2 regions of the Rahnella sp. BIGb0236 genome follow, and region 2 is predicted to be linked to the other one. Evidence: predicted binding sites of a transcription regulator. Region 2 holds the regulator's gene; the other holds the start of a gene.
What was found. Region 2 encodes PhoB, which activates phosphate uptake and scavenging genes when phosphate is short. Its sites were predicted from a motif close to CTGTCATAAAACTGNCNNAT; they were not measured.
Positions count from the first base shown of each region.

Region 1: a site for PhoB is predicted at 3,520-3,539, ahead of glpT (glycerol-3-phosphate transporter). Genes of this name have one in related genera too.

Region 1 is NZ_SOAO01000017.1:60,958-68,092, reverse strand. It holds gene EDF78_RS23300 (phosphomannomutase CpsG) at 1-883, shown strand, start outside; gene ugpC (sn-glycerol-3-phosphate ABC transporter ATP-binding protein UgpC) at 911-1,987, shown strand; gene glpT (glycerol-3-phosphate transporter) at 2,037-3,389, opposite strand; gene EDF78_RS23285 (DcrB family lipoprotein) at 3,629-4,195, opposite strand; gene EDF78_RS23280 (7-cyano-7-deazaguanine/7-aminomethyl-7-deazaguanine transporter) at 4,321-4,992, opposite strand; gene tusA (sulfurtransferase TusA) at 5,343-5,603, shown strand; gene EDF78_RS23270 (zinc/cadmium/mercury/lead-transporting ATPase) at 5,622-7,135, opposite strand, start outside.
Region 2 is NZ_SOAO01000002.1:617,982-627,299, reverse strand. It holds gene EDF78_RS06440 (ABC transporter ATP-binding protein) at 1-569, opposite strand, end outside; gene EDF78_RS06435 (ABC transporter permease) at 566-1,330, opposite strand; gene EDF78_RS06430 (ABC transporter substrate-binding protein) at 1,342-2,355, opposite strand; gene sbcC (exonuclease subunit SbcC) at 2,595-5,843, opposite strand; gene sbcD (exonuclease subunit SbcD) at 5,840-7,078, opposite strand; gene phoB (phosphate response regulator transcription factor PhoB) at 7,317-8,006, shown strand; gene phoR (phosphate regulon sensor histidine kinase PhoR) at 8,029-9,318, shown strand, end outside.

The sequences.
Region 1 (7,135 bases), on a different contig from region 2:
TACGCTGCAAAACGGACGACCTCTGCGCGTGGTGGTCAATGCGGGAAATGGTGCGGCGGGGCCGACACTGGATGCGCTGGAAGAGGCATTTCAGCAACGCCGCATTCCGCTGACATTGATAAAAATTCACCATGAGCCGGACGGCACGTTCCCCCACGGTATTCCCAACCCGATGTTGCCGGAGAACCGCATGACGACACGCGATGCGGTACGGGCGCATCAGGCGGATCTGGGTATTGCCTGGGACGGCGATTTTGACCGCTGCTTCATCTTTGACGAGCAGGGCGACTACGTGGAAGCCTATTACATTGTCGGATTACTGGCGAAATGGTTTTTGCAGCGCGAGCCGGGTGAGAAAATCCTTCATGATCCGCGACTGGTCTGGAATACCCGCGATGTTATCCATGCTCATCACGGCGTTGCCATCGAAACCAAAACCGGTCATGCCTTCATCAAAGAAAGAATGCGTAGCGAAAATGCCCTGTACGGCGGCGAGATGAGCGCGCATCACTACTTCCGTGATTTCGGCTACTGCGACAGCGGAATGATCCCGGCCCTGCTGGTGTTACAGCAACTCAGCGGCGGTTCTCAGAAAATGTCAGAACTGATCGCTCAGCGAAAAACCCTTTTCCCGGTATCGGGAGAGCTGAACATTGCGGCTGTGCTGCCAGAAACGGTGATCGCAAGGGTTCGTCAACATTACGAAAATCAGGCGCTGAACATCAGTGAAACGGACGGACTCAGTATGGAGTTTGCGTGCTGGCGTTTTAATTTACGCCCTTCCAACACCGAACCCTTGCTGCGTCTTAACGTGGAAACGCGGCAGTCTCCTTCATTGCTGGCTGAAAGTACCCGGGCGCTTCTCGCGCTTATCCATGCGTAATCCCTTCACTCCATACAGGACAACGTTATGTCAGGCTTATCGCTGAAAAATATCCAGAAATATTATGATAAAGCGCCGGTTATCCCTGATTTATCCCTCGATATTCATGCCGGGGAGTTTCTGGTTCTTGTCGGGCCGTCGGGGTGCGGGAAATCCACATTATTACGTCTGATTGCCGGGCTGGATGAACTGACGTCCGGCAGCATCAGCATTGGCGAAAAAGATGTCACGGATTTGCCCGCCGGTCAGCGCGGGCTGTCGATGGTTTTCCAGTCTTACGCGCTGTATCCCCACATGACTGTGCGTCAGAATCTTTCCTTTGGCCTGAAGAATATCCGCACGCCACCGGATGAAATTGAACGACGCATTCAGCAGGCGGCGCAGATCCTGCGCCTTGATGAGATGCTTGACCGGCTGCCACAAAACCTGTCCGGCGGGCAGCGTCAGCGGGTCGCCATTGGCCGTTCGATAGTCCAGCAGCCGGAGGTGTTTTTATTCGATGAGCCTTTGTCGAATCTTGATGCCGCGTTGCGGGTGCAGATGCGGCAGGAAATCAGTCAGCTGCATACCCGCCTGAAAAACACCATGATTTACGTGACGCACGATCAGGTCGAAGCCATGACGCTGGCCGACCGGATTGTGGTGCTGAACAAAGGGCACATCGAGCAGATTGGTACGCCGGTGGAACTCTACAACAGTCCGGCCAGTCTGTTTGTCGCCGGTTTTATTGGCACGCCGAAAATCAATGTGATCCCGGCGCAGGTGATTGACCGCCATCTGGTGATTGACGGAAAAGCACGGTTTCCGCTGGGGGATAAATTTCCGGCGGCGCGGGAGGGCCAGTCCGTTTCGCTGGCGATCCGACCTGAGTTGTTGCGCCTGAACGAAGCCACGGATCATCATTTTGACGTGACGGTGGATTTCACTGAATTGCAGGGCGACTCAACGCTGGTGTATGCGCGATTCGGTGAGCATGGCGTAAAAATCAAATCTTCCAGACAGCTTTCTTTTGCCCAATCCGAGACGCTAACAGCCGGGTTTAATACGTCCGGTATGTTGCTGTTCGATGAGGAACAGCGGCGGATCCCCGCAGTGTCGCGTTAAAAAATGAAAAGGCACCTTTCGGTGCCTTTTCGACGAACATCAACGTTAATTAAGCGTTTTTCGCCAGCTGCGCTTTATGTTTGTTCTCACTCAGCATGGTCAGTAACAGCAGCAGAACGGCCAGCACACAACCGGCGATCATCACGATAAATCCGCCGTCCCAGCCAAAGTAATCCACCGTATACCCGACGATGGCGCTCGCAGCCACCGACCCGCCCAGATAACCAAACAGCCCGGTAAAGCCTGCGGCGGTACCCGCCGCTTTTTTCGGTGCCAGTTCCAGCGCATGTAAACCAATCAGCATCACCGGCCCGTAAATCAGGAAGCCGATGGTGATCATACAGGCCATATCTATGCCCGGATTGCCGACCGGATTGAGCCAGTACACCACCGTCGCGATGGTCACCAGCACCATAAAGAACACGCCAGTTGCGCCGCGATTGCCTTTGAAGACTTTGTCCGACATCCAGCCGCACAGCAGCGTGCCGGGAATGCCTGCGTATTCATAAAGGAAATACGCCCACGAGGATTTATCCAGCGCAAAATGCTTCACTTCTTTCAGGTAAGTCGGTGACCAGTCGAGAATCCCGTAGCGCAGCAGATAAACAAAGACGTTAGCCAGCGCGATATACCACAGCAATTTGTTCGGCAAAATGTACTGCATGAAAATCTGTTTTGCTGTCAGTTCCTGCTCGGCAGACTCTTTGACATAGTCCGGCGGGTAATCGTTTTTGTATTCTTCAATCGGCGGCAGACCGCAGGACTGCGGCGTATCGCGCATTGTCATGAAGGCAAACACCGCCAGCAAAATCGCGCCGAAAGCGGGCATATACAGCGCCGCATGCCAGTCGTTAAACCATGCCATGCCGAGCAGGAACAGCAGCGGAGGAATACCGCCGCCGACGTTATGCGCGCAGTTCCACACTGACACCACGCCGCCGCGTTCTTTCTGCGACCACCAGTGCACCATGGTACGTCCGCACGGCGGCCAGCCCATTCCCTGGAACCATCCGCACAGGAACAGCAGCACAAACATGATGGCGATGCTGGAGGTCGCCCATGGAACGAAGCCCATAAACAGCATCACCGCGGCCGCCAGAATCAAACCGGCGGGCAGAAAGACGCGCGGATTCGAACGGTCAGACACCGAACCCATGATGAACTTTGAGATGCCGTAAGCAATGGAAATCCCGGAGAGCGCAAAACCCAGATCGCCTCGCGAGAAACCCTGATCAATCAGGTATGGCATAGCCAGTGCGAAGTTTTTACGCACCAGATAATAGGCCGCATAACCGAAGAAAATCCCCATGAAGATTTGCCAGCGGAGACGGCGGTAAAGCGGATCGACGTGAGCCTCATCAACAGGAGCTTTGTGAGGCGCGGGTTTAAAGATACTGAGCATAAATGCCTCCGATGGCATAAATCAGGTCGGACTCATCATGAGCCACGGACGAAATGGTGGATCCAGTGTGTTCTAAAACGAACATCACTTTAGCCATTCGCGCACAAACGAACTGTGATTTATGACGGAAATGTTACATTTTTATTACAAAGGGAGGCGATTTTGTGAGCGAGGGTGTCAATAAGAAACAAAAAAAAGCGGAGCCAAAGCTCCGCCTGCTATTTACGTACGCACTGAATTTATTGAATTTTCAGCGTACTGATAATGGTTTCAGCGTCAGTTTGCGCCTGTTGCTGATTATCGGCTGGCAGGGTGATTTGCAAAGTCAGTAAGTGGCTGTCGACTTTACCCAGCACGATAGAAGAATAGGCTTTCTGACCGGCAGAGGTGATCACCGTATCCAGCTGTTGCAGATCCTGACCATTCACCTGAATGGATTTATTGGTCACTACTTGGAGATTGGTATCACGGGCTTTTTGCTGATCCTGTAAACGACCCGCCAGAACCTCGAGCGATTCCGTGGTGTTATCACCCAGGATCACAATCACGGCTTTCTGACCGGTGCTGTCAGCGTAAACGTGCATATTGTTGGCCTGCGTGCCCAGCTTACCGCTCTGGTCGCTCATTCCCTGCGGCAGGGAGAAGGTGACTTTGCCTTCCAGCAGGCTGACCGGCGTGGTGGCTGCCGTTGCTGCGGCCGCTGGCGCGCCTTTATCCGCTGCAGGTGCGTCGGTGGTTTTACCGTCACACGCAGCCAGACCGGCGATCAGTACTGCCATTCCCATCATTTTCGCGATATTACGCATCGGGCTTCCTTAAGTGGCCTGTTCACCAGGCTTACATGTTGACTTAACAGTCTTTATGGCAACCTATTCAGACCACAAATGCAAGTCAGATTATGGCGCGATTTGTGTCTTTCCGGCGGTCCGCTTTAGTGCGCGCTGACAGCAGAATGCGGGTTATTGCCGTGAGCGGACAAACGTTTGAGCAGCATATTCAGCAGCATGCCGTACATCGGCAGGAAGAACACCAGACAGATCAGGACCTTGAAGGTGTAATCCACCATCGCGATTTCCACCCAGTGCTGCGCCATAAAGGCATCGGTACTTTTGTAGAAGGCGATAAAGAAGAAGGACAGGGTATCGCTGATATTGCCGAGGAACATCGAGGCGACCGGTGCGATCCACCAGCGGCGGTTCTGGCGCAGGCGGTTAAACACATGAACGTCGAGGATTTGCCCCAGCACATACGCCATAAAGCTGGCGGTGGCGATGCGGGCAACCATGATATTCAGGCTGTTGAGCGCGTCTACGCCCTGCCACTGCGCTTCAAAGAACAGCGCCGAGATGATGTAGGAAATGGCCAGAGCCGGCACCATCACAGACAGAATAATCCGTCGCGCCAGCGGTGCGCCAAAGATACGCACGGTCAGGTCGGTAGCCAGAAAGATAAACGGGAAAGTGAACGCGCCCCAGGTGGTATGGAAACCAAAAATGGAAACGGGCAACTGAACCAGATAGTTACTGGAGGTGATGATGGCGATGTGGAATAGCGAAAGCCATATCAGCGCGGAAAACCGCTGCTGAGCAGTAAAGGAGTACATAGATGTGGCCTTTTTTTGTGAAAAATTGGGGTGAGGGAACCCAAATACCCTGCGTCCTTGAAGCCGCAGCGGCGTTAGCGGTGTTCGCAAACCCGAATCACTGACTTCAGTCAGCTCATCGGGATTTACTCGCTTGCTGCCTTGCTGCAACTCCAATTACTGGGGTCTTAGCAATGGCAGATAATCAATGCGGCGCGCATAGTACCTGTTTGCGCACCGTTTGCGCAACAGATCCCATGGTTAATTTTAGCGCAATGAGCCGTGTTTGTTGCGCCAGAAAACCAGCGGGTTAAACTATCCGCCTTTGCCAAACAACCGCCCATTCACGTATGTAGATGTTGAGACACGAAATGACCGACCCCTTTATCAATCCTGACCATCAGCTTGATGCGTTGGGTCTGCGTTGCCCCGAGCCAGTGATGATGGTTCGTAAAGCGGTACGCACCATGCAAGACGGCGAAACGTTGCTGATCATCGCTGATGATCCGGCCACCACCCGCGATATCCCCGGTTTCTGCCGTTTTATGGAACATACGCTGCTGGCGTCGGATACCGAAAGCGTGCCGTACCGCTATTTGCTGTGCAAAGGGTTGGCAGAAAAACAGGGCTGATGGCTCAGCCCTGACGGGTTATTTCGACTTATTGCGCAACAGCCTCAGCGCATTGGCGGTCACCAGTGCTGTTGCACCGGAATCCGCCAGCACCGCCAGCCACAATCCGGTCAGCCCCATCAGCGTGGTGACCAGAAAAATCGCTTTCAGCCCCAGCGCAATCGTGATGTTCTGACGGATATTCGCCCGCGTGGCGCGTGACAGGCTGATCATCTGCGCCAGCCCGCTCAGACGGTTGTGGGTCAGCGCCGCATCTGCGGTTTCCAGCGCGACATCCGTCCCGCTTCCCATCGCAATACCGATCGTCGCGGCTTTCATCGCCGGGGCATCATTAATGCCGTCCCCGACCATTGCCACCGGTTTCTGCGCATTGAGCGCGGTGACCGCCGAGACTTTATCCGCAGGCAGCAAGCCCGCGCGGAAATCAATGCCCAGCCGGTCAGCGATGGTTTTTGCCGCACGCGGATTGTCGCCGGTCAGCATGACCGCCGATACGCCGAGCGCCTTGAGTTTCTGCAATGCCTCATGGGCGTCATCGCGCAGGCGATCCTGCATGGCAATCAGCCCGATTGCGCTGTCTTCCTGCCATACCACCACCACGGTTTTCCCGCTGGATTCCCACGCCGTAATTTGCGCAAGGGTTTCTGCCGTCAGGCTGTTTCCTGCCACACTTTTCGGTGCCAGCACCTGAATTTTACGGCCTGACACCACGCCTTCCACGCCGGAACCGGCCAGCGCGCGCCGATCTTGTGCGGTGAGCGGTAACGGATTGCCGGTTTTTGCGCGGGCTAAAATCGCCTGCGCCAGCGGGTGATGCGAACCTTCTTCCACCGCCGAGGCCAGACATAACACTTCGCCTTCACTGGCACCGTTCAGCGGTAACACGTCGGTGACTTCCGGTTTGCCTTCGGTCAGCGTGCCGGTTTTGTCCAGCGCGACGGTTTCAATCAGCGCCAGTTGTTCCAGTGCCGCGCCGCCTTTGATTAACGCGCCCTGACGCGTGGCGGCCGCCAGCCCGGAGGTGATCGCCGCAGGTGTGGAGATCACCAGCGCACACGGACAACCGATCAGCAGCAACGTGAGGCCGCGATAAATCCAGGTTTCCCACGACAGTCCCATCGCCAGCGGCGGAACGATGATTACCAGCAGCGACATCAGCATAATGACCGGCGTGTAATAACGGCTGAAAGTATCGAGGAAACGCTCAATGGGCGCACGACGCTCATCGGCTTCTTCGATAAGTTGCAGGATGCGGTCAATGGCGCTGTTGCCCGGTGCGGAAGCCACTTCAAGGCGTGCCAGCCGGTCAACGCACAGGCTGCCCGCCGGGACTTTTTCGCCGGGCAGATGATCCACCGGCACCGATTCACCGGTCAGTGCGCTTTCATCGAAACTGGCCGCGCTTTGTAAAATGGCGTCGGCAGGCAGACGTGCGCCTGCCGCAATTTCAATGATGTCGCCGGGGCGTAAACTGCTGACCGGCACGGTTTCCGCCTGGCCATTTACCACGCGAACGGCGGTATCCGGGATCA
Region 2 (9,318 bases):
AAGGTCATTTCGAAATCCAGCGCCGAGAAAGGTTCGTCGAGGAACATCACTTCCGGCCGCGTTGCCAGCGCACGCATGATGCACACGGTTTGCTGCTGGCCGCCGGAAAGCTCGTACGGATAGCGTTTCAGATCGAAACGGATATCAAACATCTGCGTCAGTTCCTCCACTCGCGCATTCACATCCGCTTTGCTCATGCCGTGGCGGATCAGCGGGTAGGCGATGTTGGCGCGTGCGCTCATCCACGGAAACAGCGCGTCGCGGTAGTTCTGGAATACGTAGCCGATGGTGGTCTGTGCCAGCGTTTTTCCGTCAAACAGAATGTCGCCTTTATCGACCGGGATCAGCCCGGCGATCATGTTCATCAGGGTCGATTTTCCGCAGCCGTTCGGCCCGAAAATCGATACGATTTTGCCACGCGGCAGATCCAGATTCAGATCGGTGTACAGCGGCTGTCCGGCAAATGCCTTGCTCAGCCCGCGGATCGTTACATGGGTGTCGGGGCGGGTGGCGTATTGCGGCAACTGCGGGCCTTTATAATCCGGGTTCAGCGAGAGAGGTTGCGTCATGCTTTGCTACTCCAGTGGACGGTTTTTTTCTCGATCAGCAAAAAGGCCAGATTAAGCAGGTAACCCAGCGCGCCGGTGATCAGGATCGAGGCGTACATGTCTTTGATATTGAACACCTGCTGGGCATCAATGATCCGGTGGCCGAGGCCGGTTTCGGATCCGATAAACATTTCGGCGACGATGACGATCACCAGCGCTATCGACACGCCGGTACGCAAACCGACAAACGTCTGCGCCAGACTTTCCATCAGCATGATGTCTTTGAAAATATGCCAGCGGGAAATCCCCATCACTCTGGCCGCCATCAGGCGGGTTTTTTTGGCATTCATCACGCCGTAGGCGCTGTTAAACAAGATCACCAGCACGGCGGCAAAGGCGGCGATAGCGATTTTGTTGGCATCGGTGATGCCGAAAATCAGCATAAACAGCGGGATCAGTGCCGACGAGGGAGTAGAGCGAAAGAAGTCGATGAGGAATTCCAGACTGCGGTAAACCTTTTCGTTACTGCCTAAGATCACGCCGAGCGGCACGCCGATCACCGCCGCAAAGGCAAAGGACACCAGCGTGCGGTAGAGGGTTGCGCCGATGTCAGTGCGCATGGAAGCATCCGAAAACGACTGAAACATGTAGCCGATTGTCTCGACGGGTGAGGGCAGAAGCACCGGATTCAGCCATTTTGCGCTGACGGCCAGTTGCCAGAATAAAAACAGCAATACCGGACCGACCAGCGGCAGTAACCTTGAAGACCAGCGTGAAGTCATCCTGTTTCTCCTTATCCCTGATAAATCAGCGAGGCGACATCTACCGGCTTGCTGAAGATTTTTCTTTCGGTAAAGACGTCATAAAACTTCTGGAACCATTGCAGGTTGTCGCCTTTTAAATCGGGATACATCACAAAGCCCGGCAGCGGCACTTCCTTCACCAGCGCCGGTTCAATGCTGGTGTAACCGGCGACGTTTTCGCGGGCTTTGTCAGGCTGTGCGGCGATGAACTCCACGGCTTTCTGATAAGCAGCAATAAACTTTTTGGTTTGTTCCGGTTTGTCCGCGATAAAGCTGGCGTTCAGTGCCGCCGCGCCGCCAAACCACGGGGCGTCGGCATTGCCGAGCACGTATTTAGAAATCACGCCGGTTTCCAGCGTGCGGGAAAGATGCTTCATGCGCCCGACCGTGCCGGTCGGTTCCAGCGTATAGACGCCGTCAATTTGTCCGGTCGCCAGCGCCGGAGCGTGCTGGCCGACCGGCAGTTCGATCACCGACGGGTGAGTGAAGCCATTTTTCTCCAGAATAATTTTTGCCATGGTGACGTTCTGGATCCCCGGACCGCAGGCGATTTTCTTGCCTTTCAGGTCACTGATGGCGCTGGCTGTGCTGTTCAGCGGCACCAGAAATTCATCCAGCACCAGCTTATGGTTGGACGGGTTGGAGCAGATAATTTTGAACAGCCCCGGTGAGGTGATCGCCCCCAGCCCCAGCGCGCCGGTTGCCGTGCCGTTGGCGCAGCCGTGGATCCTGCCGGTGATCATCCCCTCGACAATTTGCTGGGCGCTGGCGAATTTGACGCCTTTCACATTCAGTCCGGCTTGTTTAAAAAAGCCCTGTTCCAGCGCCACATACAGCGGTAAACCGCCGACAATCGGCCAGTAACCGATGCGGATCTCATCGTCTTCGGCGGCAAAGACGGACGTCGGGATCATTCCGCCAAGGGTGGACACTCCGCCGGTAATGGCGAGCCATTTCATCAGCTGGCGACGTTTTTTATCAACTTCAGGTTTGATGTTTTTCATTGGCGGTTCCCTAAGCGGTTATGAGGGCGTTGCAACTTGTACTGCAACTTGTATACATAACGTTAAGCACAGGGCGTGCCAGTTCATTCCGGCAGCGGGAATAAACGTAAATTCAGCAGGTTGGGGAAAAAGCGCGCACTGAACTGGTGCGATTTTTGTGCACGCTTTCACAAAAAGGATCCACCGCAGGGCATGCGGCTAGCAATTTATCTAGCAACCTGCCCGGCGGTGGCGAGGGATCAGACTTTAAATTCACTGCTCAGGCGGCTGATGCCCAGACCGTTCACTTTGGTGACTTTAATCTGCACCGGAATACGGTCTTTCATCGCCTCGACATGGCTGATTACGCCGATGGTTTTACCCGAGGCATTCAGACTGTCGAGCGCATCCAGCGCGGTGTCCAGCGTGTCGGCATCGAGCGTGCCGAAACCTTCGTCGAGGAACAGCGAGTCGATGCGGGTTTTATCGCTGACCAGATCCGACAGCGCCAGCGCCAGTGCCAGACTGACCAGGAAACTTTCGCCGCCGGATAACGTGCGGGTGTCGCGCACCGCGTCCGCCTGCCAGGTATCGACCACCTGCAACTCCAGCGCATCGCTGGTTTTACGCTGCAACAGATACCGGCCATGCAGTTTTTCCAGCTGACGGTTGGCCAGATACACCAGATGATCGAGCGTCAGACCCTGCGCAAATTTACGGAATTTCGCGCCATCGCTGGAGCCAATCATCTGATTGAGATAGCCCCAGTCATCACAGGTCAGCTGCGCCTGCGCAATCTGAGCAATCAGCGCCTGTTGTCCGCTGTGACGCTGTTTGTCGCTTTCCAGCTGATTCTTCACTTCCCCCAGACGTTGCTGTAAGGCTTTCAGCTGTTGCGCCAGCTCCGCCTGTTGCGCGGTCAGCGCGTGAAGATCGCTGCCGGTCTCACTGAGATGCGCGGGGCGGGCAAGCCGCTGTTTTTCCAGCATGTCTTTGGCGTCGACCAGCAAGGCCTGCGCCTGCGCCAGTTGTTGTTGCAGATGTTCTTTACGTTGCTGAAGCTGCTGACGTAACGCGTCATCCAGCAACGCCTGTTTTACGGCGTCCTCATCCGCAAAGCCGCTGGCGCCGAGCGCCTGTTGCCACGCCTGTTCCGCCTGCGTCAGACGTGTCAGCGCCTGCTGCTGTTGCTGCTGCGTACTGGCGAGCTGACCGGCAAGCTGATCACGCTGTTCCTGCGCCTTTTGCAGCGCGGTCTGAGCATCGCTGACGGCCTTTTCTGCCGCCTGCTGTTGCTGATGTAAGTGCCCGCGTACCTGCGCCACCTGACGATCGCCGAACAGTTCGTGACGTCTGGCGTTCAGTTCCGCCAGTGATTTTTCACCCTCAGCGCACTGTTTTTGCAGCTTCGCGAGATGTTCCTGGGATTTCGCCTGCGTCTCTTCCAGCCGGGTGAAACGTTCGGTCAGCAACGCGCTTTGCTGCTGCACTTTCTGCTGTGCGTTCAGGGCATCATTCAGGGCATCTTTGGCCTGTTGCAGCGCCCGTGCCAGCTGTTCGTGCTGGCTGATCAGCGTCTGAGACTGCTGCTCTTCGTCGTCGCGTGCGGTCAGCCATTGTGTGATGTCAGCGGTGTCATGCAGCGTGAAGGTCAGATTCAGCGATTCGCGGAGCTGCTGCCACTGCGCGGTATGCGCATTCAGTTGCTGCTGATCCTGCTCCAGCTGGCTTTGCAGGCGGGTTTGCTGCTCTTTCAGACTTTTGATTTTCGCTGCCAGTTCGATGCCGCTGGCTTTCGCCGCATCAAACTCCAGCTGCATTTTCTCGACGCGCAGCGCCGTTTCAGAAGGTTTTACCTCCTGATAATGTTCAATTGCCGGATGCGATGTCGAGCCGCACAGCGGGCAGGCCTGGCCGCTTTGCAGGCTGGCGCGTTCGGCTTCGAGGCTGACGATCAGCATTTCCTGTTTATGCAGGGTTTTGACATCGTTGAGATGGTCCAGCTGTTTCTGACATTGCAGACGGATGGCGCCCAGACGCTGTTCTTCTTCAGCCAGTTGTGTCTGGTACTGCGCGGCATCGTTGTGTTGTTGCAGCACCCGCTGGTTCAGTTGCGGGAAAATTTGCATCAGCGAGAACAGCTGCTGACGCACCGGGCGCAGCTGGATGAGTTCAGTCTGCCTTTGCTGCAATGCCGCCCGCGGGTGCTGTTTTTCCAGCGCCGCCTGTTGTTGTTGTGCGCTGCTCAGTGCGTCGGTCAGTGCGGTCTGGCGGGTCTGATGCTGACGGCTTTCTTCGTCCAGTTTCTGACGTTCTGCCGTGATTTGCACCAGCGCCGCGTGTTGTTCAACGACCTGTTTCTGTGCGTCACCGGCCGACTGCTGCATTTCAGCCAGCGATTTATGCAGCAGGGCGATGTCGCCATCCAGCGGCAGGATCTTTTCCTCGATCAGCGTCTGCATCTGGCGCTGTGCTTCCGCCTGTGTCTGCCGCGCCGTTTGTGCCTGTTCTTCCGCCTGTTTCAGCGGCATCAGCTGCGCAATCTGCTGTTCCTGCTGCTGCGTCAGTTGTGTCAGCCATTGCTGAAGGCGTTGCGATTCGTCCTGACAACGCTGGCGATCCACGAGTAACGGACGCAGTTTTTCTGCCGGTTCACTGCGCGCCAGTTGCTGTAACTGCGGCGCGGCGGCCAGATTTTCCTGCTCTGCGGCGGTCAGTTGTTGCTGAGATTGCTGCTGTTTTTGCTGCACCTGCTGCCACTGTTGCAGCCAGTTCAGATCCTGCTGGCGCTGTTGCGCCTGCTGACTGAGCGTGATTTCCTGCGCGTTCAGTTCAGCAAGTTGTGCTTCAAGCGTCTGGCGCTGTTCTTCGCTGAGCAGTTCGATCCCGGCCATGCGCTGGTGCAGACCATCAAGCGTTATCCGCGCTTCTTTATGTTGCTCAAATACTCGCTCAGACAGCAGTCCGTAAATTTCGGTGCCGGTCAGTTCTTCCAGCAGTTCGGCGCGATCGTTGGCATCCGCATTCAGGAACGCGGCGAACTGCCCCTGAGACAGCATCATCGATTTGGTGAAACGTCCAAAATCCAGTCCGGTCAGTGAGGCGATGGTGTCGAGTTTGTCGCGCACTTTGTCAGCCAGAATTTTGCCGTCGGCCAGCAGAGCCAGCTCCACTTTCGGTGCCTGCAGGTTGCCTTCCGGCGAGTTTTTGGCGCGGCGCTGGCTCCAGAATGCGCGGTAACCCACGCCTTTGACTTCAAACTCCACCTCCGCCAGCGATTCGGCGGTGTGGCGGGTCATCAGTTCGTTCTGGCTTGGCGTGATGTTCAGACGCGGCGTCTGGTGATACAGCGCCAGACAGATGGCGTCGAGCAGGGTGGTTTTCCCCGCGCCGGTCGGGCCGGTAATGGCGAACAATCCGTTACTGGCAAAAGGCTCGGCGGTGAAGTCAATTTTCCATTCGCCTTCCAGCGAATTCAGGTTTTTTAAACGCAGGCTGAGAATTTTCATTGTGCGCTGTCCTCCGCGTTCTGACCGCTGGTGACCTGTTCAACCACCTGCGCAAATAAGGTACGCATCCGCGCCTGACGCGGTTCATCGGGATCGGGTTCCAGCGCCAGCCGCCGTTCAAAGACATCGCCGACGCTCAGTTCGCTGAGGGTTTCTTTTTCCTGTTGCTCAATGCGGTTGATGCGCTGTTCTTTGCTGCGGCGTAACAGCACCACTTCTACCGGTAAATCTGCCGTCAGCGCCTGAATACGTCGCTGAATATCGCTGAGATAATCCTGCGTGGAGACTTCAATATCCAGCCAGACGGGTTTTGCCGGATCGCCGCCTTCGAACTGTTTCAGTTGCTTTTCAATCTCCGCCAGCGAGCCTTTGATGATCTGCATCGGCTGGAAAACCGGGATTTCCAGCGTCTCGATGGCGTTGAGTGTCGCACCCTCGAAATCAAGCAGATAGACGCTTTTGGCCTTGCTCAGCTCGTCAAAACTCAGGGCAATCGGCGAGCCGCTGTAGCGGATATGGTCGGTTTTGGCGACGCACTGCGCGCGGTGAATATGGCCGAGTGCCACATAATCGACTGGCGGGAAAGCCTGTGCCGGAAACGCATCGAGCGTGCCTATATAAATGTCGCGCACGGAATCGGAGGTGCTGACGCCGACGGTGGTCAGATGGCCGGTGGCAATCACGGGCAGCGGTACGCCCAGTTCATCGCGTTTCGCCTGCGCGGCCTGCCACAGCGCGTCATAATGGGCGGCAATGGCTTCCTGTAATGCCAGCTGTTTGTCGCTGCCGGATTGTCCGGCCTGACTGGCAAGCAAATCACGCGGACGTAAAAACGGAATGGCACACAGCACCGCGCCGGGCGTTCCGTCGCGCTGACGGAGCACTAAAATTTGTTCCGCCAGGTTTTCACCCACGGTGGCAATCACCCGGGTATTCAGACAGGAAAGCAGTTCGCGGGATTCGTTGAGCGTGGCGACAGAATCGTGATTACCGGCCAGCACCACCAGCTGGCAGCCGGTTTGTTGTAATTCCACCACGAAGCGGTTATACAATTCGCGGGCATAACTGGGCGGTGATCCGGTATCGAAAATATCCCCCGCGACAATCACGGCATCGACCTGATGTTGCTGCACCTGACCGGTCAGCCAGCGCAAAAATGCCTGATGTTCGGCAGCGCGGCTTTTGGTAAAAAAGTACTGGCCGAGGTGCCAGTCTGACGTGTGGATCAGGCGCATGAGACTCCCGTATGGATCCTGGATGACAACGATGGGGCAAAGTATAAACGTCGGCGGGGGACGCTGTCCCCGATAAATCAGACCAATTTCAGCAAGATGCCCGCTAAATAGAAGAAATGTCTCTGTCATATTTGACTGTAATGAACCATCCTTTCTATTCATAAATCTGTCACAAAACTGACGCATAATGGCGCCCGCAATCAAATAAAAGATCGCTAACCTATTGGCAGGACCTACGATGGCTAGACGTATATTGGTGGTTGAAGACGAAGCTCCAATCCGTGAAATGGTGTGTTTTGTACTGGAACAGAATGGCTATCAGGCAGTAGAAGCTGAGGATTTTGATTCAGCGATCGGGCAGCTTGTTGAACCTTACCCTGAACTGATCCTGCTTGACTGGATGTTACCCGGCGGTTCCGGTATTCAGTTTATTAAACACCTGAAACGTGAAGCCCTGACCCGCGAAATCCCGGTGATGATGCTGACCGCGCGCGGTGAAGAAGAAGATCGGGTGCGCGGCCTCGAAGTCGGTGCCGATGATTACATCACCAAACCGTTTTCTCCGAAAGAACTGGTTGCCCGCATTAAAGCCGTGATGCGCCGCATCTCGCCAATGGCGGTAGAAGAAGTGATCGACATGCAGGGTTTAAGCCTGGATCCGTCGTCTCACCGTGTGATGGCCAACGAGCAGGCGCTCGATATGGGGCCGACAGAATTTAAATTATTACACTTCTTTATGACGCACTCCGAACGTGTTTACAGCCGCGAGCAGTTGCTGAATAACGTCTGGGGCACTAACGTTTATGTGGAAGATCGCACGGTTGACGTGCATATTCGTCGTTTGCGTAAGGCGCTGGAAACCAGTGGACATGACAGAATGATCCAGACTGTTCGCGGTACCGGATACCGTTTTTCAACGCGTTATTGAGCCCTCACAGCGGAGAATCTGTGTGCTAGAACGTTTGTCATGGAAACGGCTGGCAGGTGAATTTTTTCTCTTTTGCCTGCCCGCGTTAATCCTCGGTATCTTCGTCGGCCATTTTGGCTGGCTCCTCTTTGTGTCGCTGATGGCGGCACTGGGCTGGAATTATTACAACCAGCTGAAACTTTCTCACTGGCTGTGGCTCGACCGCAGCATTACCCCGCCGAATGGCCGCTGGAGCTGGGAGCCGCTGTTTTACGGCCTGAACCAGATGCAGATGCGTAACCGGCGTCGGCGTCGCGAATTAGGCCAGCTCATCAAGCGTTTTCGCAGCGGTGCCGAATCGTTGCCGGACGCCGTGGTGCTCACGACCGAAGAAGGCAATATTTTCTGGTGTAACGGACTGGCTCAGGATTTGCTCGGTTTCCGCTGGCCGGAAGATAACGGCCAGCACATCTTTAACCTGCTGCGTTATCCGGAGTTCCGGCTGTGGATCCAGACCCGTGATTTCAGCCGCGCCCTGAATCTGCAACTCAATAATGAGCATTACGTCGAGTTTCGCGTCATGCCCTATTCCGAAGGGCAACTGCTGATGGTGGCGCGCGACGTCACGCAGATGCGCCAGCTCGAAGGCGCACGGCGTAACTTTTTCGCCAACGTCAGTCATGAACTGCGAACCCCGCTGACGGTATTGCAGGGTTATCTGGAAATGATGGAAGACGCCAAGCTGGAAGAACCGTTTCGCAGCAAAGCGCTGGATACCATGCAGGAACAGACGCGGCGGATGGACGGGCTGGTGAAACAGCTGCTGACGCTGTCGAAAATTGAAGCCTCAGCGAATATCGATTTGCACGAGAAAGTCGATATTCCGCTGATGCTCGGCATGCTGGAACGTGAAGTGCAAACGCTCAGCAACGGCAGGCATGACGTGGTGTTCCGGGTAAACGACAAGCTGAAAGTGTTCGGCAACGAAGATCAGCTGCGCAGCGCGGTGTCGAACCTGGTGTATAACGCGGTCAACCACACGCCAGCCGGTACCCGGATTGAAGTCAGCTGGCAACAAACGCCGCACGGCGCGCAGTTCCAGATAAGCGACAACGGACCGGGTATTGCACCGCAACATCTGCCGCGCCTGACGGAACGTTTCTACCGCGTCGATAAAGCCCGCTCACGCCAGACCGGCGGCAGCGGCCTCGGACTGGCGATCGTCAAACATGCGCTCAGCCATCATCACGCCAAACTGGAAGTGATGAGTGAAGTCGGCACCGGAACCCGCTTTATATTTACGCTGGCACCGAAGTTGATTGTTCCTGAGGAA